Regions from separate parts of the Undibacterium sp. Ji49W genome, predicted to be linked through region 4. Evidence: predicted binding sites of a transcription regulator. Region 4 holds the regulator's gene; each other region holds the start of a gene.
The links. Region 4 encodes sigma-54, which starts transcription at its own class of promoters, with help from an activator protein. Its sites were predicted from a motif close to TGGCANGNAANCTGCTTT; they were not measured.

Region 1: the regulator sigma-54 is predicted to act here: its motif matches at 3,659-3,676, upstream of ACO0LK_RS24920 (DUF2126 domain-containing protein).
Region 2: the regulator sigma-54 is predicted to act here: its motif matches at 3,762-3,779, upstream of adh (aldehyde dehydrogenase).
Region 3: the regulator sigma-54 is predicted to act here: its motif matches at 3,716-3,733, upstream of ACO0LK_RS24715 (CmpA/NrtA family ABC transporter substrate-binding protein).

The regions. Positions count from the first base shown of each region.
Region 1 covers NZ_JBMPOW010000026.1:56,242-64,033, forward strand. The annotation lists gene ACO0LK_RS24915 (circularly permuted type 2 ATP-grasp protein) at 1-135, opposite strand, end outside; gene ACO0LK_RS24920 (DUF2126 domain-containing protein) at 178-3,618, opposite strand; gene ACO0LK_RS24925 (transglutaminase family protein) at 3,779-4,690, opposite strand; gene ACO0LK_RS24930 (substrate-binding periplasmic protein) at 4,800-5,555, opposite strand; gene ACO0LK_RS24935 (ATP-dependent Clp protease proteolytic subunit) at 5,634-6,329, opposite strand; gene ACO0LK_RS24940 (DUF2177 family protein) at 6,577-7,002, shown strand; gene ACO0LK_RS24945 (hypothetical protein) at 7,247-7,792, shown strand, end outside.
Region 2 covers NZ_JBMPOW010000002.1:24,300-32,091, forward strand. The annotation lists gene ACO0LK_RS02515 (hypothetical protein) at 1-896, opposite strand, end outside; gene ACO0LK_RS02520 (Tex family protein) at 1,193-3,541, shown strand; gene adh (aldehyde dehydrogenase) at 3,837-5,357, shown strand; gene ACO0LK_RS02530 (DUF779 domain-containing protein) at 5,672-6,061, shown strand; gene ACO0LK_RS02535 (sigma-54-dependent Fis family transcriptional regulator) at 6,062-7,792, opposite strand, start outside.
Region 3 covers NZ_JBMPOW010000026.1:143-7,934, reverse strand. The annotation lists gene ybaK (Cys-tRNA(Pro) deacylase) at 1-383, shown strand, start outside; gene plsY (glycerol-3-phosphate 1-O-acyltransferase PlsY) at 471-1,088, shown strand; gene ACO0LK_RS24730 (cache domain-containing protein) at 1,187-1,660, shown strand; gene tsaD (tRNA (adenosine(37)-N6)-threonylcarbamoyltransferase complex transferase subunit TsaD) at 1,700-2,728, opposite strand; gene ACO0LK_RS24720 (ANTAR domain-containing response regulator) at 2,919-3,554, shown strand; gene ACO0LK_RS24715 (CmpA/NrtA family ABC transporter substrate-binding protein) at 4,015-5,184, shown strand; gene ntrB (nitrate ABC transporter permease) at 5,194-6,096, shown strand; gene ACO0LK_RS24705 (ABC transporter ATP-binding protein) at 6,099-6,911, shown strand; gene ACO0LK_RS24700 (hypothetical protein) at 6,978-7,772, opposite strand.
Region 4 covers NZ_JBMPOW010000011.1:148,103-155,894, reverse strand. The annotation lists gene ACO0LK_RS15455 (enoyl-CoA hydratase/isomerase family protein) at 1-546, opposite strand, end outside; gene hpf (ribosome hibernation-promoting factor, HPF/YfiA family) at 1,213-1,560, opposite strand; gene ACO0LK_RS15445 (RNA polymerase factor sigma-54) at 1,670-3,157, opposite strand; gene lptB (LPS export ABC transporter ATP-binding protein) at 3,169-3,921, opposite strand; gene lptA (lipopolysaccharide transport periplasmic protein LptA) at 3,922-4,473, opposite strand; gene lptC (LPS export ABC transporter periplasmic protein LptC) at 4,501-5,151, opposite strand; gene ACO0LK_RS15425 (KdsC family phosphatase) at 5,148-5,684, opposite strand; gene ACO0LK_RS15420 (KpsF/GutQ family sugar-phosphate isomerase) at 5,684-6,724, opposite strand; gene ACO0LK_RS15415 (monovalent cation:proton antiporter-2 (CPA2) family protein) at 6,838-7,792, shown strand, end outside.

The DNA.
Region 1 (7,792 bases), on a different contig from region 4:
CATCATGCCTGGCGGTTCGCCAGCTAGACTGTCGAGCATGGCGCGCCAGTGGCCGCGCGGGCGCATGCTCGCTTCCATCATTTCATCGTAGCTGCCGGGTGTGCCCGGATAACCCGCCAGTAGTGTGTAGTCCATGCGTCTCCTGTTATGCGTTTATTTTTATTTTTAGTTTTACTTTTAACCCGGCTGCCAGCGCAAATCCAGCGTCATCGGGAAGCTGGGATTGGGCGCTTCGCGCAGCACGGTCATCGGCCCTGGCGTGTGTCCATAAGACCAGAACCGGGCAAAGCGACGGGCCTCGGCGGCGTTGGCGTTGACTGGCGAACCACTCTCGGCACGGCCACCCGGATGGCTGACATGATAGGTGCAACCGCCCACGGCGCGCCCGCTCCAGCTATCGACCAGATCAAAAGTCAGCGGCGCTTGCACTTTGATGGTCGGGTGCAGTGCTGACCACGGGCTCCAGGCGCGGAAGCGCACGCCGGCCACGTATTCTCCTGGCACGCCGGTCGGATGTAAGGGTAACATGCGGCCATTGCAGGCGACCACATGGCGTCCGTCCGTCAGGCCACGTACCAGCAATTGCATACGTTCGACCGACGAATCGACATAGCGTGCGGTGCCACCGGCACTCATTTCTTCGCCCAGCACATGCCATGGTTCGATTGCCTGACGCAGTTCGAGTTCAACGCCCTGATAGACCACGGTGCCAAAGCGCGGGAAGCGGAATTCAATAAAGGGGTCAAACCAGTGATCTTCAAAAGCGTAACCAGACTCGCGCAGGTCGCGCGCAACATCGCGGATATCCTGCGCCACCATATGCGGCAACATCCAGCGGTCGTGCAGTGCCGTGCCCCAATGCACCAGCTTGGCCTGGTAGGGTTGGCGCCAGAAGCGCGCAACAAGCGCCCGCAGCAACAGCATTTGCAGCAGGCTCATGCGTTCATGCGGTGGCATTTCGAAGGCGCGGAATTCGACCAGGCCAAGACGGCCAGTTGGCCCATCAGGCGAATACAGTTTGTCGATAGAAAATTCGGCACGGTGGGTATTACCTGTCAGGTCTACCAGCAAGTTGCGCAACAGGCGATCGACCATCCACGGCTTATCGCCCGGATGCAGCGTGGGCAATAACTGGTCCATCTGCTGGAAGGCAATCGCCAGTTCGTACAGATTATCGTCGCGCGCTTCGTCAACCCGTGGTGCCTGGCTGGTAGGGCCGATGAAGGTGCCTGAGAACAGGTAGGACAGCGATGGATGGTTTTGCCAGTAGGTGATCAGGCTCTTCAACAAATCGGGGCGTCGCAGCAAAGGGCTGTCTTCGGCAGTGGCTCCGCCCAGTGTCGCATGGTTGCCGCCACCCGTGCCGGTATGGCGGCCATCGACCATGAATTTTTCTGTGCCTAGCCGACACAGGCGCGCCTCTTCATACAAGGTGGACATGTTGTAGACCAGCTCTTTCCAACTGGCTGCCGGATGGATATTGACCTCGATCACGCCAGGGTCTGGCGTTACGCTCAGCAACTTGATGCGCGGGTCGCGCGGCGGTGGATAGCCTTCTATCCACAGCTTCATCTTCAGCAGCGCGGCGGTACTTTCGACTGCCGCTACCAGCGCCAGATAATCCTCGACCCGGGTCAGTGGTGGCATGAACACGTGCAAGCGGCCAACGCGCACCTGCACGCACAGCGCAGTATGGATCACGTCACGCGGTGCCAGTTTGGACGCGGCACCAGCTTGCTGATCGGTCTTGGTTTGCTGAGCAGCCTGACCGCCCTGCACGCCTTTAGCTGGCTGACCAGTCTTGGCTTGCTGATCCGCCTTAACTTGCTGGCTTGCCTTAATGTGCTGACCAGTCTTGGCAGCGGCGACGTTCAGTCCAGGCTGTTTGTCGTGCAGCGGCGGTGGCAATGCATCGCGCGGCGCGAAAGGATCACGATCGAAGACTGGTTCCTCGTCTTCCGGCATTACCCACGGCAGCGCATTCAGCGGCAGGCGCAAGCCCATGGGCGAATCGCCATCCAGCAGATATAAATGTTCGCGCTTGAGCGGCCAGCGCGAGGTGCGCCATAGGGTACCGATGGCAAGCGACTGGTCGGTTGGTTCCGGCTTGAGCGGCAGTACATAGCCTACCACCGCGCCTAAACCCGTCTGCAACAGGCGCGCCAGGCGGCGTCTTTCATCGGGCTGTGCCAGGTCCACGTTCAGCGGATCAAGATTAGCTGGTAGCGTCTGTTCAAGCCGGGCTTGCTGCACTACATCTTCATACGCTGGCAGGTGGCTGCCGGCAGGCAGGCGCAGCGCACGTGCCAGTGCTGCGGCAAAGCGTTCGGCGTCTTGTGGGCCATAGCCATCGTTGACCTGTTCATCCGCGAACAGGCTGGCATCCAGCCACATCGGCTGGCCGTCGACACGCCAATAGATATTCAGCGCCCAGCGCGGCAGCGGCTCGCCCGGATACCACTTGCCCTGGCCATAGTGCAACATGCCGCCAGGTGCGAAATGGTTCTTCAGACGGTGCATCAATTCGCCTGCCAGGCGGCGTTTGTCGTCGCCGTGGGCCTCGGTGTTCCACTGGGCCCCATCCATGTCGTCGATCGACACAAAGGTTGGTTCGCCGCCCTGCGTAAGGCGTACGTCCTGATGTCGCAGGTCGGCATCGACTTGCTCACCCAATTGATCGATCCGTTGCCAGTCTGCGTCTGAATAAGGTTTGGTCACGCGCGGGTCTTCATGGATGCGGGTGATCGTCATTTCATGTTCAAACGTCACTTCGGCTTTGTCGGTGTAGCCAGTGACCGGCGCGGCTGACGATGGCAAGGCAGTACAGGCAAGCGGAATGTGGCCTTCACTGGCCAGCATGCCGGAGGTCGGGTCGAGGCCTATCCAGCCAGCGCCCGGCACATATACTTCGGCCCATGCGTGCAGGTCGGTGAAATCGACGGTGGTGCCGCTGGGGCCATCCAGTGCTTCCTGATCGGCCCGTAGCTGTATCAGGTAACCCGATACAAAACGAGCCGCCAGACCGACATCGCGCAAGATCTGCACCAGCAGCCAGCCGCTGTCACGGCAAGAGCCGGCGCGTAAGCCCAGTGTTTGTTCGGGCGTCTGCACGCCGGGTTCCATGCGCAACTGATACGCAATGTCAGCTTGCAGGCGCTGATTGATGGCGACCAGAAAATCGTTGGTGCCCATTGCTTCCTTGAGCAGGTCGCTACGCATCTGCTTCACCCATTCCTGACGCATTGCGCCGGGCGCCTCGGTCTGCAAATAGGGACCAAGTTCGGCCTTGAGCTGTGCCGGATACGCAAACGGGAAGGTCTCTGCATATTTCTCGACGAAGAAATCGAAGGGATTGATGACCGTCATGTCGGCCACCAGATCGACCGTAAATTCCAGCCGGTCAGCCTTTTCGGGAAACACAAAGCGACCGATATAGTTGCCATACGGGTCTTGCTGCCAGTTGATGAAGTGCTGTTCTGGCGTCACTGTCAGTGAATAGGACAGGATGGGGGTGCGGGCATGTGGCGCAGGACGCAGGCGCACTTCATGCGGTGATAACGCAACCAGTCGATCATAACGGTAGCTGGTTTTGTGATGTAGCGCGACTCGGATTGCCATGCGGAGACCTTTGGTTGAGTGAGGGGGCGACCCTGTCAATCTAGCAGGATCTATGCCACTGGCGCAAGAAAATCCAGCACTGCCAGCACAGTGTGATGCACTCTGCCCGCCCCGCTCCCCCTATACTGGTGCAGCACGCACCGACATCGCCCATAAGGGTTCATGACAAGGGTGTGACCGTGACATTGACCTGTAGTTCGTGGGCGCCGCCGCCCAGCACCACACCGCGCATCGGGGTGACATCGCTGAAATCGCGTCCCCAGCCCAGGGTCAAGTGTTCGCTCTGCACCAGGCAACTGTTGGTCGGGTCGAAATCGACCCAGCCCAGCTCCGGGCAAAATACCGAAACCCAGGCGTGCGAGGCATCAGCCCCTACCAGCCTTGGTTGCCCTTCCGGTGGATGGGTCTGGATATAGCCGCTGACATAGCGTGCCGGCAGGCCCAAACTACGCAGGCCGCCTATCATCAGTTGAGCGAAGTCCTGGCACACGCCGCGCCGGCCCGCCAGCACTTGTTCGAGCGGCGTCGCGATGTCGGTGGCGTTGCTGTCAAATTCGAAATCATCAAAGATGCGCCGGGTCAGATCCAGCGCAGCATCCAGTATCGGTCGGCCAGGGGAGAAGCTGATCCGCGCATACAACTCCACTGCGGTATTCCAGCGCACATGGGGGGATTCAAACAAATAGCTACAGGCTTCAAGTATGGCTGGCTGGCGCGACTGTTGCACCATGTCGCGTACCACTTCCCAGCGCGGTGAGACGGCAATCTGTTCGATTCCGGGACGGCCTGCCAGCGCAATGGTGGACTCGGCCAGAACACGCAACACCTTGTGCGGCGTGGTCACGGTAAGGCGGCGAATGGCGTTGCCGAAGAAATCAACCCCGTCGACGGCTTCGTCGGCACCCGGATCGACCAGTAAATTGTGCGATTCGGTCTGCTGCACGGCAAAACAGCGCGGTGCCATGTGCAGCAACTGCTGCGACAGTGTCACCAGGCTCTGGTAAGTGTAGCGGGTTTCATGCGCCACGCTGTAGCGCAACACGGGCGCAGTGCGGGCCACGGTTGAATTCATGGCAAATTAAGTAAGAAGCAAAAACCGTACTGTAGCATGCCTGGTCGCGTGCATCCGTCGCAAGTTCAATTGAAGGGGATGGGATTTCTGCTGCTTCATTGGCTAATTCTTAAGCTTTAGCGTAGCTTCCCTTGTTGTCCGCAATGTAGGTATTCAGCAGATCAAGCAAGCCCTTACTTGCCTTGCGCGTGATGAAGTTGAAGGTTTCATTGCTGCCATCGATATGATGAATATCCGCCAGCGCCAGGCCACCTTCAATGTTTTTGCTATAGATGCCACTCAGGTACTGGTTGCTGACATCACCTTCGCCGAAGGCGTCGACCTTGTGGTATTTCATCAGCGTATTGACGATGTACTCTTGCGCGTCTGGCTGATCCTTGGGAACAAGCTCATCAACGCATTTTATCGTACAGCGGGGATGGTAACGCGCTTTGGCGTCGATGTCTGCTGTTGAGCCACGGGTCACGACTATCGTTTTTCCAGCCACGGTTTCGTAGTCGTCAAACGCTGCCTTGTCGGCGCTGCGCACCAATAATGATCTTTGTACCTGAAAATAGGCGTCACTCCAGCAGCCACCTGGCCCAACATGGCGATTATCCCGTTGCTGCACGCCGGCTGCGGCGATATCGCATCGGTTCTCGTCAGGCATGGTCCAGATGCCGTCGAAGTCATGTTCTATCAAGACGATGTCCAAGCCCAGACTGAGGGCGAATTTTTCCAGAAAGATGACATCCAGACCGGTAAGTTTACCGTCTTTGTCCTTGTAGCAGACTGGCGCAAATCCGCCGTATGTGCAGACCGTCAATTTACCGGGGGTCAGGGTTGTGATGGCTGTGAAGGTTGTGGGCGTCGTTGCGTCTGTCATGATCTTGTTACTTTCTTTGTGGTGATAGTAAAGCTTGTCTGCTACACAAACCATCATAGGTCTTAATGAGAGGCGCAGCTACTCTGATTTAGCGCCTGCCTCGTCAGACTGATCCAGACTTTCAACTTTCAACAAATCTGCCGTCGTCAGGATACCTATCTTGACGATGTTGTAGCCATTCAGGGTTTCACAACGCAATGAACCTTCTGTGCAAAAACGGATGTCGCCGAGGTAATTTTGATTTGGGTAGTAGAAGAACATCATGTCACCGGCACGCTCTATATTCAGGGCGCGGTCCAGCACTTCTTCCGGAAATTTGTTTTGCGTTACCTTGAGCAACCATTCACGGAATCTTGGGATAGCGGCGGTGGCGATTTCCTTGGTACGTTTATTGTGTGGGCCGTGGAAACCCAAGCGTGTTTTCTCCAAATGCTTGCTGGCAAGCATTTGCCTTTCTGCACCAGCCATAAAGATAAGCGCACAGGCAGACATGCAACTGCCGTTGACTGCGGTATTCATCTTGCCTTCTGTAATCAGATCGGCGATAGCATAGGCAGCACGCATATCGCCACCGGGGCTTTCTGTCATGACGACTGTTTTGACGGGGCCTTCTTCCAGTTTCTTGCGGAATAGCTGGCTGTCTTCAGGCACGACTTTGCCGAACAATATCAGTGTCTGGTTGGACCGCAACATGGTCATGGCAGTCGCGTTGCCAGAAAAAAGGATGGCGCACAGAGTGAAAAAGACAAAAAGCTGTTTTAATTTGGATTGCATGGCGATAAGGCGTCGTTTAAATAAAATGATGATTCATGTTGCCAATTCCTGACGAACGGGTACCAGTCTTAAAAAAACAAGTCGAAGCAGATACCTGTCCTTTTGGCATTGCACGCATTAAACACCAGACATTCATAATTTGACAATGTTTTTATATATTATCTACCGCACAGACATACGATGACATTTGGGCGAGAATGTGCGGCACTGATGTTGGTCTTCATCTCTCATCCACAAGGATATATTCATGCTGACGCTATCTACCTCACTTACCTGGCAGCAAATGCTGCTTGCTTATGGCAGTGCACTGCTCACCCTGCTGGCGCTGGATGCAATATGGCTGGGAGTGTTGATGGGATCGACTTACCGCTCATACCTGGGTGAGATGATGCTGACACAACCCCGGTTGATACCGGCTGCGCTGTTCTATTTATTGTATAGCACAGGCATGCTGGTGTTTGGCATTGTGCCTGCCCTGCGTACGCAAAGCTGGCAGCAAGCGGTAATGTTATGTGCTTTGCTGGGTTTGGTGGCGTATGGCACTTATGACCTCAGCAACCTGGCAACATTAAAAGCCTGGCCAGTGACGCTGACGGTGATTGATATCTGCTGGGGTGCGCTGGTGTCAGGTATCGCTGGTACGGTGGGGTATGTTGTGGCGAGCCGGATTTAAGCTGGTATCAATACGCTGGCATTAATTACATGCCATGCTATATGTTGCCAAACACGGCGAGTCGGCACGGATACTGGAGAGTGCAGATGTCAATCGTATCGGGATGATGAATTGAAATGTATGCCAGCACAGCGCAGTTTTTTAACGAACTTCCATACTTTGCCTTTAGTCTATTTTTCAGCAAACAGAGACAATGTTAAAATCGTAAAAGCAAGAAAAATACCAACATTTACCTAGCCAATTTATGTCCAATACGCAGTTCGCATTTATCCAACGGGAACAAGTACCAAATCGTGAATCCTTGCAATCAGCAATAGATCAACTTGGTTTTGATCTACAACTTGATTCTGATTTCACAGCATTTGAAGACTCTGGCTTTTCGCCCTGCACACTCAATGGCAAAGATGGGACGGGATTTGAAATATCATATGACGCAGTTACCAGTTTGAGCGACGATGAAGAAATTTTCCTTGAATTGGCAAACGGCAGAGATTATTGCATTAGCTTGGTTTGGCACAGCAGCACAGAAGATTTGGCTTGCGTCATGATAGTGTGCTGTGCCTTAGCAAAATATTTTGACGCGCTTATTTCCTACGAGGCAGATGTTCCGACTGAGTTCGATGATTTACTACAAGCCACAACTGACATTGTAAAAGAGCTTGTTAGCGAGCAAATAAACCCAGATATACAAGCTACGCATCAGGTTTTTTCGAACCATGTTTACGATGTTACAGAACATGATGTTAACGCATTGTTAGCAAGTCCAAATTATTATGACCTGAGCCGACAT
Region 2 (7,792 bases), on a different contig from region 4:
TAAAAGCTGGCGTCAGATACCAGACGATTCTGGCGGCGGCCGTCTTTTTCAGTCAGGGCGTACAGTTGTTCACGTACTTTTGCGCCACTTTCGTGATAGTCAACTTCGCGCTCGATAACGGCAGTTTTTTCTATCATGTTCCAGACTGTCTCCTTGCGTAAAATACCCGTGTCAGAATATTGCTTGCGGGTTTTCTGCTTGCTACCTGACTCCTCCACCGTCTCTGGTTTGCCATTGTCATGAAAATAGGTGGATTGCTGGCGAACACCCGCCAGCAAAACGTACTGGCTGCGCAAGCGGCCATTTTCGGCGTACAACTGTACCTGCGATGGCTTGCCATTAAAACCGCACAAGGCAGCGTCATTCGCATGCGGTGCCAGCAAGGGTTTATCGGCACATTCAATGTCGCTCAGTTGTTTGTCTGAGGTATATTTGACAGCTGCTTTTTCATTTGGATTTTCACCGATAAAGGCGATGCGTTTTACCGCGCCGTTTGGATGCCATTCACGCACCAGCCCCCGCACATTGCTATTCACATAGGTTTCGTCACGCAGCACTTGTCCATTAGGGGCAAATTCACGCGAACGGCCGTGCATGTTACTGCGTTCATTGACGTTAAATTCTTTCGTCAACACACCATCTTTGTAATAGCGCCGGACACCCATGAAGACACCGGCCTGCAATTCCTGCTCGCGCACCAGTTTGCCGCTATTCCTGTCCACACATTTCATGATGCCGGTCTTGCCTGCTGTCGTGCTGCCATTCGCAGGATTGACCGATTCCTTGTTCAGCTCGCAGTCTTCAATCGCGAATGCGGCAGTAACAGGCAGCAGCAACGCCGCAGCCACAAGCAATTGGACGCGAAATGCGCCTGAGGAAATGGAAAAATTTTTCATAAAACCTGAGGATAAGTAGCAAAATAAATATCAATATGCGCAACTTTATCATTACTAAATGAAGAATCCTGTAAAACTTGGTAAGCAAGAAGGACGTCAACAGGGCTATTACAAACCCTCAGTAATGTCTGGATAAAGCACGGTCAGCAGGTATCACCCATCAAATTCAAGCAATATTTTTTTGACAATTTACACCTTCTAACCTTAGTCTGCCCCCATGTCAAGACTGGCGCAAAGTCGCAAATTGCGTATCATCTGCGCCTTGATTGCTTTTTTATTGTCTGGATTCTGGATTTATGTTGCCTTCGATTGAACAAAGACTTGCCGTAGAGCTGGCTGCCAAGCCGGTTCAGGTTGCCGCTGCTGTTGCCTTGCTGGACGAAGGTGCGACCGTCCCGTTTATCGCCCGTTACCGTAAAGAAGTGACCGGTGGCCTGGATGACATCCAGTTGCGCCTGCTGGAAGAGCGCCTGCGCTACCTGCGCGAGCTGGAAGACCGCCGCACCGCCATCATCGCCTCGATAGAAGAACAGGGCAAGATGACACCGGTACTGCTGGATGCCATCACCCATGCCGAAGACAAGACTCGCCTGGAAGATTTGTACCTGCCGTATAAACCCAAGCGCCGCACAAAAGCGCAAATCGCCGTTGAAGCTGGCCTGTTGCCACTGGCCGACGCCTTGCTGGCTGACCCCATGCTGAATCCGGATACCGAAGCAGCAAGCTATCTGAAACCTGCCTTCACGACCGACAATGGCGACAACCCCGGCGTGCCGGATGCCAAAGCAGCACTCGATGGCGCACGCCAGATCCTGATGGAACGCTTTGCCGAAGACGCGACTCTGTTGCAAGCCCTGCGTGAATACCTGAATGACCACGGCATCGTGGAATCCAAGGTCGTTGCCGGCAAAGAAGAAGCCGGTGAAAAATTCGCTGATTATTTCGATTATTCAGAAACCCTGGGCACCATTCCTTCGCACCGTGCGCTGGCCCTGTTCCGTGGCCGCCGTGAAGAAATGCTGACAGTTAGCCTGCGTCTGGACAGCGAAGAAGAAAAACCAAAATGGGATGCGCCGCTGAACCCCTGCGAAAGCCGCATCGCTGCCCGCTTTGGCGTGAGCCAGAAAGACCGCCCTGCCGACAAATGGCTGGTGGATACCGTGCGCTGGGCCTGGCGCGTCAAGGTCTTCATGCATCTGGATACAGAATTGATGGGCAAGCTGCGCGAAACTGCAGAAGTTGAAGCCATCAATGTCTTTGCCCGCAACCTGAAAGCCCTGTTGCTGGCCGCGCCTGCCGGCCCGCGCGCCACCATGGGTCTGGATCCTGGTCTGCGTACCGGCGTCAAGGTGGCGATTGTGGATGCAACCGGCAAAGTGGTTGAGTATGCGACGATTTACCCGCATCAACCGCGTAATGACTGGGATGGTTCGCTGCATGTATTGGCGCAACTGGCGGCCAAACATAATGTCTCGCTGATCTCCATCGGCAATGGCACGGCCTCACGTGAAACCGACAAACTGGCAGGCGATCTGATCAAGCTCAAGCCTGAACTGAAGCTGACCAAGATCGTGGTCTCTGAAGCTGGGGCATCGGTCTACTCTGCTTCTGAATTTGCTTCCAAAGAATTGCCTGACCTGGATGTGTCCATACGCGGTGCGGTATCGATTGCCCGTCGCCTGCAAGATCCACTGGCTGAGCTGGTGAAGATTGATCCCAAGTCCATCGGTGTGGGTCAGTATCAGCATGATGTCAGCCAGTCACAACTGGCGCGTTCACTCGATGCCGTCGTTGAAGATTGCGTGAATGCGGTTGGTGTCGATGTGAATACTGCTTCTGCACCTTTGCTGGCACGTGTGTCCGGCCTGTCGTCCAGTGTGGCGCAAAGCATAGTCAATTTCCGCGATGCCAAAGGCATGTTCAATTCACGTTCTGACCTGCGTGCGGTACCGCGCCTGGGTGACAAGACTTTTGAGCAGGCTGCCGGTTTCCTGCGCATCATGAATGGTAGTAACCCGCTGGATGCGTCCGCAGTCCACCCTGAATCTTATCCACTGGTAGAAAAAATCCTGGCGGATATCAAGAAGGATGTGAAGGGCGTCATTGGCGACTCTGGCTTGCTGAAATCTTTAAATCCTGCCAAATACGCCGATGAAAAATTTGGTGTACCGACCATCACTGACATCATAGGCGAACTGGAAAAACCGGGCCGCGACCCACGTCCAGAATTCACTACCGCCACCTTCAAGGATGGCGTGGAAGAAATCAAGGACTTGCGCCCTGACATGATTTTGGAAGGCGTGGTCACCAACGTTGCCGCCTTTGGCGCTTTCGTTGATATTGGTGTGCATCAGGATGGCCTGGTACATATCTCTGCCTTGTCCAACACCTTCGTCAAAGACCCGCATACGGTCGTCAAGGCTGGCCAGGTGGTCAAGGTGAAAGTGCTGGAAGTCGATGTCAAACGCCAGCGTATCGCCCTGACCATGCGCCTGACAGACGCCGCACCTGTGGCAGGCAGCAAACCTGAACAGCGTGGCGACCGTAATGATGCCAAGCGCCTCAATCAACACCGTTCACAAGCCCAGGCACCGGCACCTGCCGGTAATGCGATGGCTGCGGCGTTTGCGAAGTTGCGTGGGTAAGTAGTAAAAATAAGCAATAAATAAGCAATAAGCTTGCTTACCAGACTGTCCCAAATTGTGACAGTCTGGTCAGTGTTGCGAAATAATGTGACACCTTGATTTGTCATTCCTCTCCCCTCAGTAAATCTATCACCAGCATTAGCGGTAAATTACTCTCTGTAACTTCTCCCTCTCTCATCTGCACCTGCTGTACTTTTCCGCCAAGAAAACATTCTTAGCATGGCACGCCGTTTGCGTTGTTATCCCTGTGTTGCATCAACTGCGCACCATCTGACAAACAACGGAGACCACCATCATGAACATGGCAGACATCAGCAAACTCGGTATCAGCAATCCTTTCGCCAAACGTTACGACAATTTTATCGGCGGCAAATTTGTGGCCCCGGTCAAGGGAGAATATTTCGAGAATATCAGCCCGGTCATCGGTCAGGCTTTTTGCGAAGTCGCACGTTCCACCGCAGAAGATGTGGAACTGGCACTCGATGCCGCCCACGCTGCAAAAAAAGCCTGGGGCAAAACCTCGCTGGCTGAACGCTCCAACATACTGAATAAAATTGCCGACCGTATGGAAGCCAATCTCAGTCTGCTGGCAACCGCTGAAACCATAGACAACGGCAAACCCATACGCGAAACGATGGCGGCGGATATCCCGCTGGCGATTGATCACTTCCGCTACTTCGCCGGCTGCATACGTGCACAAGAAGGGTCGGTCGCACAAATCGACGACCAGACTTATGCCTATCATTTCCACGAGCCACTGGGCGTGGTCGGCCAGATCATTCCCTGGAATTTCCCTATCCTGATGGCGGTATGGAAAATGGCACCGGCACTGGCTGCCGGCAACTGCATCGTCCTCAAACCGGCAGAACAAACCCCGGCATCCATCATGGTGCTGATTGATCTGATCAAGGATTTATTGCCGCCTGGCGTCTTGAATATCGTCAATGGCTTTGGCCTGGAAGCTGGCAAGCCATTGGCAAGCAGCAAACGCATCGCCAAGATTGCCTTTACCGGCGAAACTGGCACGGGCCGCCTGATCATGCAATATGCATCGCAGAATATCATCCCTGTAACCTTGGAACTGGGTGGCAAATCACCGAACATTTTCTTTGCCGACGTCATGGATCATGACGACGCCTTCTTCGACAAATGCCTGGAAGGCTTTGCCATGTTCGCGCTGAACCAGGGGGAAGTCTGCACCTGCCCTTCACGCGTGCTGATACAGGAATCCATCTATGATCAGTTCATGGCAAGAGCCATCAAACGCGTCGCCGCCATCAAGCAAGGCAATCCGCTCGACAGCACAACCATGATAGGTGCACAGGCTTCGCAGGAACAACTGGAAAAGATTTTGTCCTATCTGGACATAGGCAAACAGGAAGGAGCGAAACTCTTGCTGGGCGGCGAAAGAAATATGCTGGATGGCGATCTGGCCAAGGGTTATTACGTCAAACCAACCATCTTCGAGGGCCACAACAAGATGCGCATCTTCCAGGAAGAAATCTTTGGTCCTGTAGTATCGGTGACCACGTTCAAGGATGAAGAAGAAGCGCTGTCTATTGCCAACGACACTTTATACGGCTTGGGTTCTGGCCTTTGGACACGCGACGGTTCACGCGCATTCCGTGTTGGCCGCGCCATCGAAGCTGGCCGTGTCTGGACCAATTGCTACCACCTCTACCCTGCCCATGCAGCATTTGGTGGTTATAAACAATCCGGCATAGGTCGCGAAAATCACAAGATGATGCTGGATCACTATCAGCAGACTAAAAACCTGCTGGTGAGCTATAACCCGAATGCGATGGGGTTCTTTTAGTAATCATTAAATTCAAGACCTCTCAACACAAAGACACAGAGGAAGGCAGGAAACAGTCAGGATTTTTAGCTCCTTCCCCTTCAAGGGGATATTTGTGGGAATTCGCAAAGCATTGCTTTGCGCCACAAATATCTAAGCCGCATGCAAGCGGCGCAGTGGAATGGTTGGGATGGGGATGGGGTTCTTCAGAAAACAGAATAATGGTCTATCAACCGAAACCCATCCCCACCCTAACCCTCCCCTTGAAAGGGAGGGGACTTATTCCTAGTTTTGTTGCGAAATGAAATAACGAAAAAATCCTCGGGAAACAAAAAATGACCAATAAACCCGCCCGCGTCACCGCCACACCTGCTGCGCTGGAATTTATCAGTGCGCTGAGAACCAAATACGGTCCGCTATTATTTTTCCAATCTGGCGGTTGTTGTGACGGCAGTTCGCCGCTGTGTTACGCCCGGAATGAATATGGCATCGGTGATGCCGATGTGTATCTGGGCGATCTGGATGGCACGCCGTTTTATATGGGCAGCGATCAGTTTGAATACTGGCGACACACGCAGCTGATTATTGATGTGGTGGCTGGCATGGGCGGCATGTTTTCGCTCGACAATGGTACAGGCAAGCGCTTCCTGACGCGTTCGCGTCTGTTCACGGACGAAGAAAATGACTTGTTGGGTACTACCGTGCTGCACGGCCCGCAAGTGTAATCAATCGCCCTTCAACGTCGCCAGTTTGCGATAAATCGTATTGCGTGACACACCCAATGCCTTGGCAGCAGCCGAGACATTTCCCTGATGTAGTTGCAGAGCCTGCTGTATGGCATCCATTTCCAGTACTTCCAGACTGGATGCCGCTTGAGTGGCGGTTGCTGATGGAGAGGCTGGCGCGCTTATAACATCCATGTCTTCCAGGAAATCTTCGGGTAAATGTTCCAGGCGGATTTCCATATCGGCATCCGTCATGACGATGGCCGTGCGCAATAAATTTGTCAGTTGCCGGAAGTTGCCCGGCCAGCCATGTGCATGAAATAGCTGCATGACTTCCGGCGCGATTCTGTATTGCCTGCCTTCGCTTTCTGTCGCCAATACTTTTTCTATGACGACATCCAGGTCTGAACGCTCACGCAGGGGCGGCAGCCGTACAACCAGTCCATTCAACCGGTAATACAGGTCATCACGAAATTCGCCCTTACCTATCATCTCGCGCAGATTGCGATTGGTGGCACAGATCAGGGCCAGATTGACGGGGATAGATTTGCTGCTGCCCAACGGTGTCACCATGCGCTCCTGCAATACGCGCAGCAAGCGGGCTTGCAGGTTCAATGGCATGTCGCCGATTTCATCAAGGAACAGCGTGCCGCCATTCGCCTGCAAGATTTTGCCTATATTACCCTTCTTGCGTGCACCTGTGAATGCGCCGTCTTCATAACCAAACAATTCTGATTCAATCAGAGTTTCGGGTATCGAGGCGCAATTCACAGCGACGAAAGGGCCAGATTTACGGGGCGAATCATTATGTACCGCCTGAGCCAGTAATTCCTTGCCGGTGCCTGTTTCGCCTGTCACCAGGACGGAAATATCGCGCCCTATGACACGTTTGAGTTTATCAATGGCGCGGGCGACCTGTTCATCACCCGTGTCCAGATAATGCAGGCTGGAAAGTTTGGCTTTAACTTCAGGAATCTGCGGTTCACGCGCATTGTCCAACACATGCCTGGCTGCTGCTGACTGGCGCTTCAAACCCTGGCTCCTGGCATATACGCGCACACCGTTGTGCAGGCATAGCGTCAGCAAACCCGGTGCAGCCGTGCGGTAATGATCGTGCAACGCGGATACCGGCAAACCAAACAGGGAAGAAAAGGTATGTGTCTGCAAGGCAGATAAAGGCAAACCCAGTTGGAACAAGCCGCTACGGCTGGCTGATAAAAACCGACCATCACTGTCAAAGCAGGCGATGCCTTCCATCAGGGTGCCCAGAAATTCCGGGCGGCTATGAAAACTGAGTTTGATGGCGTCCTGGAAAGAAGACGCAAACAACTGGTTTTCTATCATCTGCGCCGACATGCGCACCAGAGCCATGGTGTGCTTGTGGAAATTATGCTGGTCACCCGTGACATCCAGCACCCCGATGACATTGCCCATGACATCAAAAATCGGTGCAGCAGAGCAGGTCAGGAAGCTGTTGGCTTCCAGGTAATGTTGGTCGGCGTGCACGATAGTAGGTGTTTTTTCTGCAATGGCGGTACCGATGGCATTCGTGCCTTTGCTTCTTTCTGACCACGCCACACCGGGGCTGAGTGCCACTTTATCGGCTTTTTCAAGGAAATCGGCATCCCCCAGGGTATGAATGATCAAACCATTCACATCCGTCAATATAACCATATTATGGGTATTGATGATTTGCTCATACAGGGTTTCCATGACCGGCACGGCATGGCG
Region 3 (7,792 bases), on a different contig from region 4:
CGGTGTCTGCGCGCGAGCTGGGGGTAGACGAACACGCTGTCGTGAAAACCCTGGTAATGCAGGATGAAGCTGCCAAACCTTTAATCGTACTCATGCATGGCGACAGGAAGGTGTCAACCAAAAATCTGGCAAGGCAGATAGGCTGCAAATCGGTAGAGCCCTGCAAGCCAGAGAATGCACAAAAGCATTCTGGCTATCTGGTTGGTGGTACTTCACCCTTCGGCACTAAAAAGGCCATGCCTGTGTATGTAGAGCGCAGCATACTGGCTTTGACAAAGATTTATATCAATGGCGGCCAGCGCGGTTACCTGGTCGGTATTGCACCGGGTTTGCTGGAAAGCTTGCTTCAAGCCCGTCCGGTCGATTGCGCCCTGGAAGAGTAATCAGCCTGGGTACCGGTTTTTACCAGATGCACTGGCTGCTGGCATATACTTGCGGGGAATTTTTCTCCATGAAGAATAAGGAATAAGATGAATACAATACTGGCAGCCATTGCCGCCTACCTGATCGGCTCATTGTCGTTTGCTGTGGTTGTCAGCAAATTGTTTGGCCTGGCGGACCCGCGCACGTATGGGTCAAAAAACCCCGGTGCAACCAATGTTTTACGCAGTGGTAACAAGGCAGCAGCAGTGCTGACCTTGCTGGGGGATGCGGTCAAGGGCTGGCTGGCAGTCTGGCTGGCCAGCACGTATGCAAGCCAGTTTGGACTGGATGATGGCAGCGTTGCACTGGTGGCGATCGCGGTATTTCTGGGCCATTTATGGCCGGTGTTTTTCAAGTTTGTCGGCGGCAAAGGCGTGGCAACTGCCGCTGGTGTCCTGATCGGTATTAATATCTGGTTGGGTGTGGCGACACTGGCTACCTGGATGATTGTGGCATTCGCCTTCCGTTATTCTTCCCTGGCTGCCTTGATCGCGGCCATCTTCGCACCTCTGTATTACGGCTTCCTGTTTGGCCCTGATGTCAAATTACTGGCTGTTTTTGTGATGAGCGGTTTGCTGATTTATCGCCACAGCCAGAACATCGCGAATTTAATGAATGGTAAGGAAAGCCGTTTAGGAAGCAAGAAAGAAAGTGTTAAAAAGTAAGTAATTTGGCAAATAGTGCTAGATTTTTTTCAGGTTGTTAATTATGCTGAATTTTACAATATAGAAATTAATGCCGATTTAATGCCAAGGAGCTGGAAATGATTGCGAGTGCATACCGTTTGCGGTTCCTGAATTTTCTCCTGTTCAGCTTTGTACTGATAGTAATGAACTTGCCGGTACATGCTGCGGAACATGGTACCGCCAACGAAGCAAAAGCCATGGTACAGAAAGCGATTGATGCCATGAAAAAAAATGGTATTGAAGCCACCATTGCTGAAATCAACAAACGCGATGGCCAGTATCAGGACAGGGATTTATACGTAGTCGTGTACGACGTGAAGGGTAAAAATGTCGCGCATTTGAACCCCAAGATGGTAGGTAAGGACATGATAGACCTGACCGACGTCGACGGTAAATTTTTTATCCGCGAACGGCTGGAAATGGTCAAGGCCAAGGGCAAGGGCTGGCAAGACTATAAATTTGTCAATCCAACCACCAAGCAGATCGAGCCCAAATCCATGTATGTGGAAAAATTTGAAGGCGTGATAGTCGGTTGCGGTATCTACAAATAAGAGTTGCCCGGGCCAAGTCTGACCCGGCTGAGCCACCAGTCAGGCTTCCAGTAATTCTTGCAAAGGCCAGCGTGGCCGCACATTGAAACCATATTCCCGTGTTGCCAGCGCGGGATTTTTTTTGAGCCGCATGGCTCCGGCAAAGGCAATCATCGCACCATTATCGGTGCAGAATTCCAGTTCAGGGTAGTAGACCTGAAAGCGACGTTTCTGCGCGGCGGCATTCAGGGATGCGCGCAATTGCTGGTTGGCACCGACACCGCCAGCTATCACCAGGCGCTTCAAACCGCTCTCGCGTATGGCCGTCACGCATTTAGCTGTTAACACATCCACAATGGCATCGACAAAGCCACGGGCGATATTGGCTTTGTCCTGTTCGCAAATATTCGCAGGATGGTTTTTGACTACGGTCAGAACGGCCGTTTTCAAACCTGAAAAACTGAAATTCAAATCTTTGGAATGCAGCATCGGGCGCGGGAATTTATAGGCAGCAGGATCACCAAATTCTGCCATGCGTGAAATGGCGGGGCCGCCAGGGTAAGACAGCCCCAGCAATTTGGCAGACTTGTCAAAGGCTTCGCCGGCAGCATCGTCCAGTGTTTCCCCCAGTAATTGATAGCGGCCCACACCGTCAACCCGCATCAATTGGGTATGTCCACCTGACACCAGCAAGGCAATGAAAGGAAATTCTGGTGGTTTGCTGGCCAGCAAGGGCGACAGCAAATGGCCTTCCAGGTGATGTACGCCCAATACCGGTTTGTCCAGCGCCAGGCCCAGTCCACAGGCGACAGAAGCACCTACCAGCAAGGCACCAGCCAGACCAGGCCCCTGGGTGTAGGCAATCGCATCGATCTGCTGTTTTTCCAGGCCGGATTTGCTCAATACTTCCGTCAGCAAGGGCAGGGCGCGCCGGATGTGGTCGCGCGACGCCAGTTCTGGCACGACACCGCCGTACTCCTGATGCATGGCGATTTGTGAATGCAGAGCATGGGCAAGCAGACCCTGTTCAGTGTCGTACAGGGCCAGGCCGGTTTCATCGCAGGAAGATTCAACTCCAAGAACTATCATGTTAATTTCTAAATTGCGCAGAGCACAGCCTTGTCCGAACTGCCGGGAGTGGGCCGGTGAATGACAGGAAATGATGCTTTTACTTAAATAATGTGGCGGATTGGTGCGAATCTTGCTAAAGAACGCATACCGAGATTATATCTGCCATGGCCTATCTATGCGCACCAAACAGAATAGTGTTAATGCGACAATGTCTGTTTCACCCAGCTTGCGTATCGTGGTGGTGAATACGGTCATACAGACCGAGGATGAGTTGCATGAAGACGCGCAGGCGCAACTGGCGCGTTCGCGCGCCCTGCGTATAGGGCTGCTGCAGGCAGGGTATAACATCATTGCCGTGATTCCCGGTGATATGTATATGAGTGAACGGGTAGCGCAATTGCAGCCGGACATGATCATCATTGATGCCGAATCTGATTCGCGTGATGTTCTTGAACATATGGTCATGGTGACCCGTGACGCCCCTCGCCCCATCGTATTATTTACTGAGGACGGCAATCAGTCGAACATGGCCGCCGCCATGGAAGCCGGTGTGTCGGCCTACGTCGTCGCCGGCTTGCAGTCGGACCGTATCAAGCCTGTGCTGGATGTGGCTATGGCTCGCTTTAACGCGGACCAGAAGTTGCGCAGCGAATTGTCAGATACCAAGGCCAAGCTGGTTGAACGCAAGACCATAGAGCGTGCCAAGGGTTTGTTGATGGAAAGGCATCAGTTGTCGGAAAACGAGGCTTATCAAAGAATGCGCAAGCAAGCCATGGAAAAGAATCTGAAGCTGGTTGATCTGGCACAACGCATGCTGGATGTCGCCGATTTGCTTGGTGGCTAGGAAATGTCTCCTTCATGCGGAATATAGGGTGCAGGGGATTGGAGTCCAAGTTTGTGCGTGTAATTGGTGCGCTGCGTCATTCCGGTGCGAAATAAGGTCTTGGCCTTGTTGGCTTTGTATCGTTAGAGCCGTCTCATAAGACAAATCCACTGAATCAGGTCTGGCACGGCAATTGCTAAAGAAAGAGAAAGTGCTAACGCTGGCGCTAAACAATAAATGAGACTGACTAACGGCGGTCACCTCATTAGACAAAGGTGTCTTTCTACTGGTTTTTACCACGTGGAATGACACCTTTTTTCGTTGCAGAAAAACTTTCTCAGGCTGGAGTGCAGACATGTCGAATCAGGAATCGAACAAGAAATCTCTCATCATTGATATCAACAAGCAGGAAGATCATGAACCGAATTTCAAACGTCGCAGTTTATTGCAAAGCGCTGCATTGGCAACGGGAGCTGGCATCATGGGTCTGAGTACAGGTGGTGTCTGGGCCGCAGGGTCAGACAAGCCAGAAAAAGAAGAAGTGCATATCGGCTTTATTCCACTGACGGATTGCGCATCGGTGGTGATGGCCTCTGTCCTGGGTTTCGACAAAAAATACGGCATCAAGATTATCCCCACCAAAGAATCTTCCTGGGCCAGCGTGCGCGACAAGCTGGTGAATGGTGAACTTGATGCCGCCCATGTCTTGTATGGCTTGCTGTATGGCGTGCAACTGGGTGTGGGGGGCAACAAGAAAGACATGTCGGTGTTGATGACATTGAATAATAATGGTCAGGCGATCACGCTATCCAAAAAACTGGCTGAAAAGGGTGCGGTAGATGGTGCGGGTCTGGCCAAGCTCATGCAGACCGACAAGCGCGAATATACTTTTGCACAGACTTTCCCTACCGGCACTCATGCCATGTGGCTGTACTACTGGCTGGCAGCACATGGCATCAACCCGATGAAAGATGCCAAGGTCATTACCGTGCCACCACCACAGATGGTCGCCAATATGCGTGTCGGTAATATGGACGGGTATTGCGTGGGTGAACCCTGGAACCACAGGGCGATTGCAGATGGTATCGGCATCACTGCAGCAACAACGCAGGATATCTGGAAAGACCATCCGGAAAAAGTATTGGGTACTACCTCCGAATTCGTACAGAAATATCCGAACACGGCGCGCGCCATGGTTGCTGCGATACTCGAAGCCAGTCGCTGGATTGATGCTTCGCTGTCCAACAAGAGCAAGATGGCCGAAACCATCGCTGACAAGTCTTATGTCAATACTTCAGTCGATGTCATCAACCAGCGTATTTTGGGCCGCTATCAAAATGGTCTGGGTAAGACCTGGGATGATCCTAACTACATGAAATTCTTCAATGACGGTGCGGTGAACTTCCCTTATCTGTCTGATGGTATGTGGTTCCTGACGCAACATAAACGCTGGGGTTTGCTGAAGACAGATCCTGATTATCTGGCGGTTGCCAAAGCAGTCAATCGCATTGACGTGTACAAGGATGGCGCGGCCATGGCCAAAGTATCTGTTCCCAAAGACGTCATGCGCAGCAGCAAGTTCATGGATGGTACGGTCTGGGATGGTAAAAATCCGGCTGCCTATGCAGCCTCCTTCAAAATCAAGGCTTAAGGAGTCGCAATGAATACCTTGGTACATGGCGCAATGCAAGAGCCGGCTGTGGAAAAAACCGAATCGGCAGTCGTCGAACTAAAACCGGCAAAGGTGAAACCAGTGAAAAATCCAACTGCAAAGAAGCAGCGTTCATTTCGCCCATTCTTTCTGAGTGTACTGCCGCCGCTATTCGGCATAGGCATGCTGATACTGATCTGGGAAATTATCGCGGTCAAGAACAGTGCATTTCCTTCGCCCTGGGTGACCTTGCAGGAAGCCATCAATATATTCTCAGATCCTTTTTATCAAAAAGGACCCAATGACCAGGGCATAGGCTGGAATATCTATGCCTCCCTGAAACGGGTGGCTGTGGGCTTTGGATTGGCGGCGGCTGTAGGTATTCCAATGGGTTTTCTGATTGGACGTTTCAAGTTTTTGTCAGGCATGTTCAATCCCATCATCAGCCTGCTGAAGCCGGTATCGCCGCTGGCCTGGTTGCCGATCGGTTTGCTGGTATTCAAGTCTGCCCATCCGGCAGCGATCTGGTCAATTTTTATCTGCTCGATCTGGCCCATGATCATCAATACCGCAATCGGTGTGCAGCGTGTGCCGCAAGACTATATGAACGTGGCCAGGGTACTCAACTTGTCTGAATGGAAAATCGTCACCAAGATTTTACTGCCGTCTGTATTGCCTTATATGCTGACGGGTGTGCGCCTGGCGATAGGCACGGCCTGGCTGGTCATCGTCGCCGCAGAAATGCTGACTGGTGGTGTCGGTATCGGTTTCTGGGTCTGGGATGAATGGAATAACCTGAATGTACCGCACATCATTATCGCCATCGTGGTGATCGGTTTGGTGGGCTTGATACTTGAACAAATCCTGGTGGCAATTGCACGCGCCTTTACTTATGAAGATGTGGGGACATGATCATGAACGAAATCGATAGCAAGTACATCGCAGTCAGCCAGGTTGAAATGGTATTCCATACCCGCAAAGGTAATTTTCATGCCCTGCGTGATATTAATCTGAATGTCGCCAAGGGTGAATTCATTACCCTTATCGGTCACTCCGGCTGCGGCAAGTCAACTTTACTGAACCTGATCGCCGGTTTAACCAATGCCACTTCAGGTACACTGATTTGCGCTAACCGCGAAATTTCCGGCCCGTCGCCGGAACGCGGCGTGGTGTTTCAAAATCACTCCTTGTTGCCGTGGCTGACCTGTTATGAAAATGTGTTTTTGGCAGTGGAACGTGTATTTGGTGCGACAGAAAATAATACCAAATTACAGAAACGCACCATGCAGGCCTTGTCGCTGGTTGGGCTGACGCATGCAGAAAAAAAACGTCCGAATGAAATTTCTGGCGGCATGAAACAGCGCGTTGGTATTGCCCGCGCGCTGGCGATAGAGCCGAAAGTCTTGCTCATGGATGAACCCTTCGGTGCGCTGGATGCGCTGACGCGTGCCCACTTGCAGGATGAGCTCTTGAAGATCGTCGCCAAGACCCAATCGACCGTGGTGATGGTGACACATGATGTGGATGAGGCCGTGCTGCTGTCAGATCGCATTGTCATGCTGACGAATGGCCCGGCAGCGACCATCGGCGAGATTTTGAAAGTGGATCTGGAAAGACCGCGTGACCGCGTTGCACTGGCACAAAATCCCAAGTATGCAGAATACAGAACAGAAGTGCTGGAATTTTTATATCACCGTCAATCGCACCCCGCGCACGAGGCTGCGTGATCTTAATGCCATCGCAATACAGTATGCCGGATTTGGTCTGGCATACTGTAATTGGCAATCAGTGATTCAGGACCTGCCTGGTAGCGATAAAAGTAAAGTCAGCAGAGCGTCATAGCGCTTCAGATGTGCACTGGTCGTGAATGGCAAGATGTCAAAAATTGGAAAAGGTTCTTCTGTACCCCAGCCAATTTCACCGGCATGATCAACCGGCCAATCTTCCAAATGGGTATGCCCTTCGTAAAGTGCGGAACTTTTAAGTACCAGTCCATCATTAATTTCCGTATTTGATTGTTCAAGCAGAGTGGCCAGCGGGTAAAAAAGCGAAGGCGTGCCCTGCTTGGCATTGCCGGCGATATTGTAATAACGAACTCCTTCGGCATCAGATGTAGTGGCATTAAATTTTTTTGCAGCTGCAGTCGTCAGGTCTTTCAATGCACCCGCCTGGTTTTTGATGAATTCTGGAATGGCCTGTGTCAGAGCATTTGGTATGTGATTACACACGGCGTCTGCAACGGGGGAGCCCTTATGCGGTGTTCCTATCGTGACAAGCGCCGTGACCCTGGCTGCCACATCTGGCATGCGGGCAAGGGCATAACGCGCATCCAAGCCTCCCATGCTATGTGCTATGACATCAATGCGCCCTGGTGGTTGTAGGCTAATGACCTTGGCCAATGTTTCTGCACGTTCGGCAATGGAGCCGATGGGAGATACTTGCGGTTCTAAAACCTGGTCCACACGTTTCTTCAAATGCCTGGCAACGCCATTGAAATAGGCAATGGGGGAATCGATTGGTAAAGGAAGGCCAAAATAATGACCAAATCCAAGAACACCATGAGCAAGAATGATTGTGTGTGTAGGCATGTCCGTGTCCTGTCGTTGTT
Region 4 (7,792 bases):
CAGCGCATCGGCTGCGTTAATGACTTCACCGGTCAGACCCATGTAAGTACCAATTTGTCCCGGTGCACGTGATAGGAAGTAACCACCACCCACGTCCGGGAACAGGCCGATATTCACTTCCGGCATCGCCATTTTGGTACGTTCCGTGACGATGCGCAGGCGGCAGTCATTGCCTGCCTGGGCGATACCCATACCACCTCCCATGACGACCCCATTCATCAGCGCGATATAAGGTTTGGGGTAGAAATGAATTAAATGATTTAGTGCATATTCTTCGGTGAAAAAATCTTCCAGCAAGGCAGAATCACCTTTTGGTGTTGCGGTGCCTACATCATAAAAGAAGCGGATATCACCACCTGCACAAAATGCCTTTTCACTGCTGCCATGGATAAATACTGCCCGCACGCTTTGATCATCCTGCCAGGCCAGCAAGGTCGTTGTCAGCGCTCTAACCATATCGAGAGACAGCGAGTTCAGTGCTTTGGGTCTATCCAGGATGATATAGCCGATGTTGTTCTTGACGGAGGTGAGTACAAATTGGCTCATGGTGGTTGACTATGCAGGGTAGAGGATGAAGCTGCTATTTTAGCTTTGTCGGACGTGGGCGTCACGGGGTGTATATGCTTATGAGGAAATGATGCAGGGGCGAGATGTTTGTTGTTGTTGTTGTTGTTGTTGTTGTTGATCTTCAACCGCTTGGGCCGATGTAATTTGTGCGTCACAGAAAATGGAAAGAGAAGATCCGATGTTTGAGCGAAGCGAGTTGCGGATATTCCCATTTTTTGTGATGCACAAATTATGCTGAAGCGCAGCGCAAGCACCCGTAGGGCGAGTCTGCGGTCGCCTTTTCTTTGGATACTTGCTTTTGGCGACGCAAAAGAAAGTATCTCGGCTGCCGGGCCGAGACCCGGCTTGTGTCCACGGAGGGCGATCGTCTTAATCAAAGTGTGGCATATAACGGGCGACACGGCATACATAGAACGCCGCTGGATTCCAGCCAAACCCACGCTGGAATGACGCCAATAAAAATGCCGTGAATCAACTAACTCGCAGCTTGTTGAGCAACGCATGCTACAAACAGCAATAAAAGTAAATTATTTATTTGAAATGTCAGAAACGATATCTACAAAAAACCTATCATCCAGCAAAAAGGACGCCTGTAGCGTCCTTGTTTTGGATGTCCACAACCCTGTTAAGGTAAGGACTGGGGTCTTATGAAGCCGATGCCGGATCAGGTATGTGCTTGATGGCGTCGTGCTGATGGTTTTGTATCTTGTCTTTATGCTTGATGACCTGACGATCAAGTTTATCTATCAGTGTATCGATAGCTGCATACAGATCATGCGCCAGACTTTCTACATGGATATCTTTGCCACTGATATGCAAATTAATGTCCGCTTTGTGTCGTTTTTCCTTTTCCCGGAGCTTGTCCACCGTCAGGATGACGGCGATATCAATGACCTGGTCGAAGTGTCGCCTGATACGTTCTAGTTTGGTATGTACATATTCACGAATTGCAGGAGTTACTTCGACGTGATGTCCACTGATGGTGAGATTCATACTGTGCTCCTATAGTGATGTTGCTTGCTGTAACGATAAGCTCATTGCTGTCTTATTGCCTTGAGCTAAATCATATATAGCAATTCAAACCGTGATTACAAGGACTTGCTTACAAAGATTTACGCAAACTCACTGGGGGGATTTTGAGGGCTTCACGGTATTTGGCAACTGTCCGTCGGGCAATTACCATGCCCTGTTCACCCAGCATGTCTGCAATTTTGCTATCAGAGAGTGGGCTTTTCTGGTCTTCTGCTCCTATCAACTGCTTGATGAGTGCGCGTATCGCGGTGGAAGATGCTTCCCCCCCTGTTTCCGTCGCGACATGGCTGCCGAAAAAGTATTTCAACTCAAACATGCCGTGGGGGGTCAGCATGTATTTTTGGGTTGTTACACGCGAGATAGTGCTCTCGTGTAATCCTAGTGTATCAGCAATTTCGCGCAAAACAAGGGGGCGCATGGCAACAGCACCATGCGTGAAAAAATTGCGTTGTCTTTCAACTATGGCTTGTGCAACGCGCAAAATGGTATCGAAACGCTGCCGCATATTCTTGATCAGCCAGCGTGCCTCTTGCAACTGTGAGCCGAGCCCGCCTTCCCCACGATTTTGTTTCATGATGTTGGCATACATGCTGCTGACACGCAATTTGGGCATGACATCCTGATTCAGCGAGACTTGCCAGCCATTGGCTGATTTTTTGACAATGACATCTGGCACGACATAATCCGATTCATCGACTGCAAAATCGATACCTGGGCGGGGCTTGCATAGGCGGATGACGGTTTGTGCGTCGCGCAAATCTTCATCATCGCAGTCGAGGATTTTCTTGAGTTTGGTGAAATCTCTTTGTGCAAATAAAGTCAGTTGCGTTTCAACAATTTGCAAAGCCAGTCTGCGTGTCACGAAAGCAATTTTAGGCAAGCGCTTGATTTGCAGGGCAAGGCATTCAGATGGTGTGCGAGCGCCCACACCTGCCGGATCAAAGCTTTGCAGCATGTTCAGGGCAAATGCCAGTTCTTCTGGCTCGACGCACAATTCCAGTGGCAGGCTGGCATGGATTTCATCCAGGGTTTCTGTCAGGTAGCCATTGTTGTCGATGGCATCAATCATCAATTCGACCAGGGCGCGGTCACGTGGCTCGCGCAGGTTCAGACGCATTTGTTCTTGTAAATGTTCTCGCAGTGTAATGTGGGCGGCACCCAGTTGTGGCCTGCCATCTTCATCGTCACTGCTTTTGCTGCCATGATGCACGTCGTCAAAACCCCAGTCTTCTTCGCTGGAGCTGCTTGTGTCATTGCTGACGGCGATATCAGCGTCAGCCTGAGGTTCTGTAGCTGTGCTGCTTTCTTCGCGGGATGCTGGCGCTTCCATGCCGGCGTCTGCTGCTGTGCTGCTGGTATTGATGGCACCGTCTGCCAGCAGGCGTACTGCGTGGTCCAGCGGGTCATCCACACGCTCCAGCATGGGATTTTCTATGAGCAGGGTTTCCAGCTCCTGGTGCAATTCCAATGTGGACAATTGCAGCAACCGTATGGATTGCTGCAATTGAGGCGTTAATGCCAGATGCTGGGACGTGCGTAGTTGCAGGCTTTGTTTCATGATGATTCCCGTCACATCCGGAAATGTTCTCCCAGATAGACGCGCCGCACGGATTCATTTTGTATGATGTCATCCGGCTTGCCGCTGGCCAGTACGGCCCCCTGATTGATGATGTAGGCATGATCACAGATGCCCAGAGTTTCACGCACGTTATGATCGGTAATCAATACGCCGATGCCACGTTCCTTGAGGAAACGCACAATGCGCTGGATTTCAATCACGGCGATCGGATCAACACCGGCAAAGGGTTCATCCAGCAAAACGAAGCGCGGGTTGGTGGCCAGTGCGCGGGCAATCTCTACACGCCGGCGTTCGCCGCCTGATAGTGACAGTGCCTGACTTTCCCGGATTTTTTCAATCTGCAAATCGGCCAGCAGGGCATTGAGCCTTTTGACGATGGATTTCTCGGAAAGAAATTTTCCATTGGCATCTTTTTGCAATTCCAGCACGGCACGGATATTTTCTTCTACCGTCAGCTTGCGAAATACCGAAGCTTCCTGTGGCAGGTAAGACAACCCCAGCACGGCCCGCTGGTGTATTGGCAATTGTGAGATATTGACAGCATCAATCGTGATATCGCCAGCGTCGGACGGCACCAGGCCAACGATCATGTAGAAGGAGGTGGTTTTGCCGGCACCATTCGGGCCCAGCAAACCAACCACTTCACCGCTTTTCACTTCCAGCGATACGTCACGCACCACCTGGCGCGCGCCATAACGTTTTTGCAATCCCTTGACGAGCAAGGTACTAGGCGTGGCAGTCATTTAATTGGTCTGTTTGGGTTGCAGGGTGATTTTGACGCGGCCGGCACCGTCTACATGCTGGCCCGTGGTTGAATTGGTACCGATGGCGATATCATTTTTACTGTCATAGGACAGGTATTCGCCCTCTTGTTCCTGGGTGACCTTCTTGCCTTCCAGGTAGCGCACTTTGGCTTTGGAAATGAACTTGACGATTTCTGTCGTCTGATTGTATTCCGCACGGTCCGCTTCACCTTCTACCCACAGGTCCGGGCCGCCATCGCGTTTTTGCCGGAAGCTGACTTTTTTGCTGACGCCACCAGTCAGTACGACAAACTGGTCACCGTTCGGGGCTTCGGTAACGACGGCTTTTTCCGAATTGACGACCAGGGTGCCGCGCACCAGTTGTACGCCTTTGGACAAGACGCGCACGCTGGTTTTTCCATCGCTTTCAGAGTAACCGGCCTCGATGGTTGTCTCCTTGAAACTGTCGGCTTTTTCTGCACCTGCTGGCGTATAGATTAAAGCTAAACAAGCCAGTCCCAGGCATTGGCTAAGGGAGCGTATCAATTTCATATTTTTCATTGGCAAATATCGCTTTCTCTATTTGGATGGTGTAGGGGCAACTGGTTCGCGTTCACGTTTTTTCAAGTGAATACGTACCTTACTTAGCAGCGCCAGATGTTGGGTGGAGTTGTTGGCCACCATACCTACGGCGGTGGTGTCCACTTTTCCTGTTTTGACGGTGATAGGCTTGTCAGTTTTGACAATATCATCGTCGGGTAACAGCAACAAATAACTGGTTTCCAGGCGCATGAATTGTGAGCTCAGGCCTTCGGGTCTTTCCATGCTGACGTTGTCATACAGACGTACTTCATCATGTTCACGCTTGGGCGTGGTGACCGTGGATTTTTGCGACACCACGGCCAGGTCAGCCAGCAGATGCAAAGGCGGGCGATCAACATCAAAGCTGTTGATTTGCGGGCGCTGAATTTCTATATTGTCATTGCGCGGCAGATGAATCAGGCGTTCACCAGTGATGTGGTAATTTGCCTTGCCATTATTTGACAGCCGGATAAAATTGAATTTTTCTACATAGTAATCCGGTGCCGAACGGGCAGATGAACGGTTCTGTTCATCATTCGCATTCCGCCGTATGACTTCCATCACCCAGATGGTACCCAGGGTCATCATGCCCAGCAGTATGACTGCCAGCCAGATGCGGAAACGGTCTATGGTCATATGTTGTTTCATGACAGGTAAGCCCCGATAGCCTCTTCATATTTACCCTGGGCGCGCAGGATGAAGTCGCAAACTTCCCGTGCCGCACCTTTGCCGCCACTGGCCGTGGTGACGTAATGCACTCTTTGCCTGACTTCTGCATGGGCATTCGGTACGCTGGCAGAAAAACCGCAACGTGTCAGTATCGGCAAGTCGATGATGTCATCGCCGATAAAGCCACAGACATCGGCAGGCAGATTCAATTCAGCAAGCAATTGCAGGAAGGCCGATTTCTTGTCGTGTATGCCCTGGCGTACATGGGTGATGCCAAGGTCGCTGGCACGCTTGCTGACAATCGCTGATTGCCTGGCGCTGATGATGGCTGTGGCAATGCCGGCCTGCTGCAACAGCTTGATGCCCTGGCCGTCAAGCACATTGAAGGTTTTCATCATTTCACCTTCCGGGCCGAAATGCAGGCTGCCGTCGGTGAGTATGCCATCCACGTCAAATATCATGAGCTTGATCGTGGCGGCATTATCGGCTGCAACTTGTCTTGCTTTTTCCATCAGATTACCTTGGCCCGTGTCAGGTCATGAATATGCAGGGCACCGACCAGTTTTCCCTGGTCATCGGCCACCAGCAACTGGTTGATGCGATAGGTTTCCATAATTTCTACCGCTTCTACCGCCAGTTGTTCTGGCCGTATGCGGCGCGGCTTGTCATGCATGACTTCGGCAATCTGTAACTGGGTAAAGTCGCGTGTGCCATCCATCAGGCGGCGCAAGTCACCGTCGGTGAAGATGCCGACGATATGCTGGTCTTTATCCACCACGGCGGTCATCGCCATGCCTTTTTTGGTAATTTCCAGCAGCGCGGTTTTCAGGCCGGTATCTGGTGTCACCTGCGGGATATCATCGCCGGTGCGCATGACATCGCGGACGTGGGTCAGCAGGCGGCGGCCCAGTGAACCACCAGGGTGGGAGCGGGCAAAGTCTTCTTCGCGAAAACCGCGTGCATCCAGTACGGCGACTGCCAGCGCATCACCCAGCGCCAGTGTGACGGTGGTGCTGGCTGTTGGTGCCAGGTTTAGCGGGCAGGCTTCTTTCGCCACATGCAGGTTCAGGTGTACATCGGCCAGCTTGCCCAGACTGGATTCCGGGTTGCCGGTCATGGCGATCAGTTTGACACCCAGGCGCTTGATGATGGGCAGGATGGACATCAGTTCAGATGCTTCACCAGAATAAGAAATGGCAATAAATACATCTTGTGGTGTCACCATGCCAAGATCACCATGCGCGGCTTCTGCCGGATGGACGAAAAAGGACGGCGTGCCGGTAGAAGCGAAAGTCGCAGCGATCTTGCGGGCGATATGACCAGACTTGCCTATGCCCGAGACGACCACGCGACCGTGGCAGGCTAACAACATATACACGGCTTCGGTGAAGCCGGCTGCGTCGCCGTTACCCAGACGCTTTTGCAATGCAAGCAGGGCATCGGCTTCGATTTGCAGGGTTTCGCAGGCCAGTTTCAGGGCGCGCTGTGCGGCTTCAGCCGTGCGCACAGGTGCAACATGGTCGCGAGAAGATAGGGCATTGAATTCGTTCATGCCCGAAGTATAAACGAAATCCGCAAAGCAAGAACTCTGCCAGTTGTAACGTAGTGAATATTGTTTGCCTTAAGGCAGGTTTCAGACGCGATAAATCGGCAATAATAGGAGACATGACAGGTCTAGACACTACATTATTATTGCTGGCAGCCTCTGTGATGGGCGTGGTCGGCTTCCGCATGTTGCAACTGCCGCCCATGCTGGGTTATCTGGTAGTTGGTATTTTAATTGGCCCATATGGTCTGGGTGTGGCGGAAGAAAGTGCGGTCACCCACGAACTGGCCGAATTCGGCGTGGTGTTCCTGATGTTTTCGATAGGGCTGGAATTTTCGCTGTCCAAACTCATGGCCATGCGCAAGGCCGTATTTGGCCTGGGCATGGCCCAGGTGCTGGTGACCATATTGACCAGCATGCTGTTTGGCTGGCTGGCCAGTCGCTGGCTGCCGCCCATGTTCAGGATTAGCTGGGAAGCCTCATTTGCGCTGGGTGGTGCGCTAGCCATGTCATCTACCGCGATTGTGTCCAAAATGCTCACAGAACGGCTGGAGCTGGAAAGCCTGCACGGGCGGCAAATTATCAGCGTGCTGTTATTTCAGGATCTGGCCGTGGTGCCCTTGTTGATCCTGGTACCGGCGCTGGCATCCAAATCACCTGACCTGGTGAAAACGCTGGCGCTGGCCAGCGGCAAAGCTGTTGTGGTACTGGTGTTGCTGCTGGTGGTCGGGCAAAAAATCATGCGTACCTGGTTCAGCATCGTGGTAAAGCGGCGCTCGCAAGAGTTGTTCATGCTGAATCTTTTGCTGATCACCCTGGGTGCTGCCTGGCTGACCGAAAAGGCTGGCCTCTCCATGGCGCTGGGTGCGTTCGTGGCGGGTATGCTGATTTCCGAGACCGAATACCGGCATCAGGTGGAAGAAGATATCAAGCCCTTCCGCGATGTCTTGCTGGGGCTGTTTTTCATCACCGTCGGCATGCTGTTGAATGTGCGCCTGGTGATTGAACATTTCTGGCTGGTCATGTTGTTATTGTCTGGCCCGGTATTGTTAAAGCTGATACTCATCGCTGCAT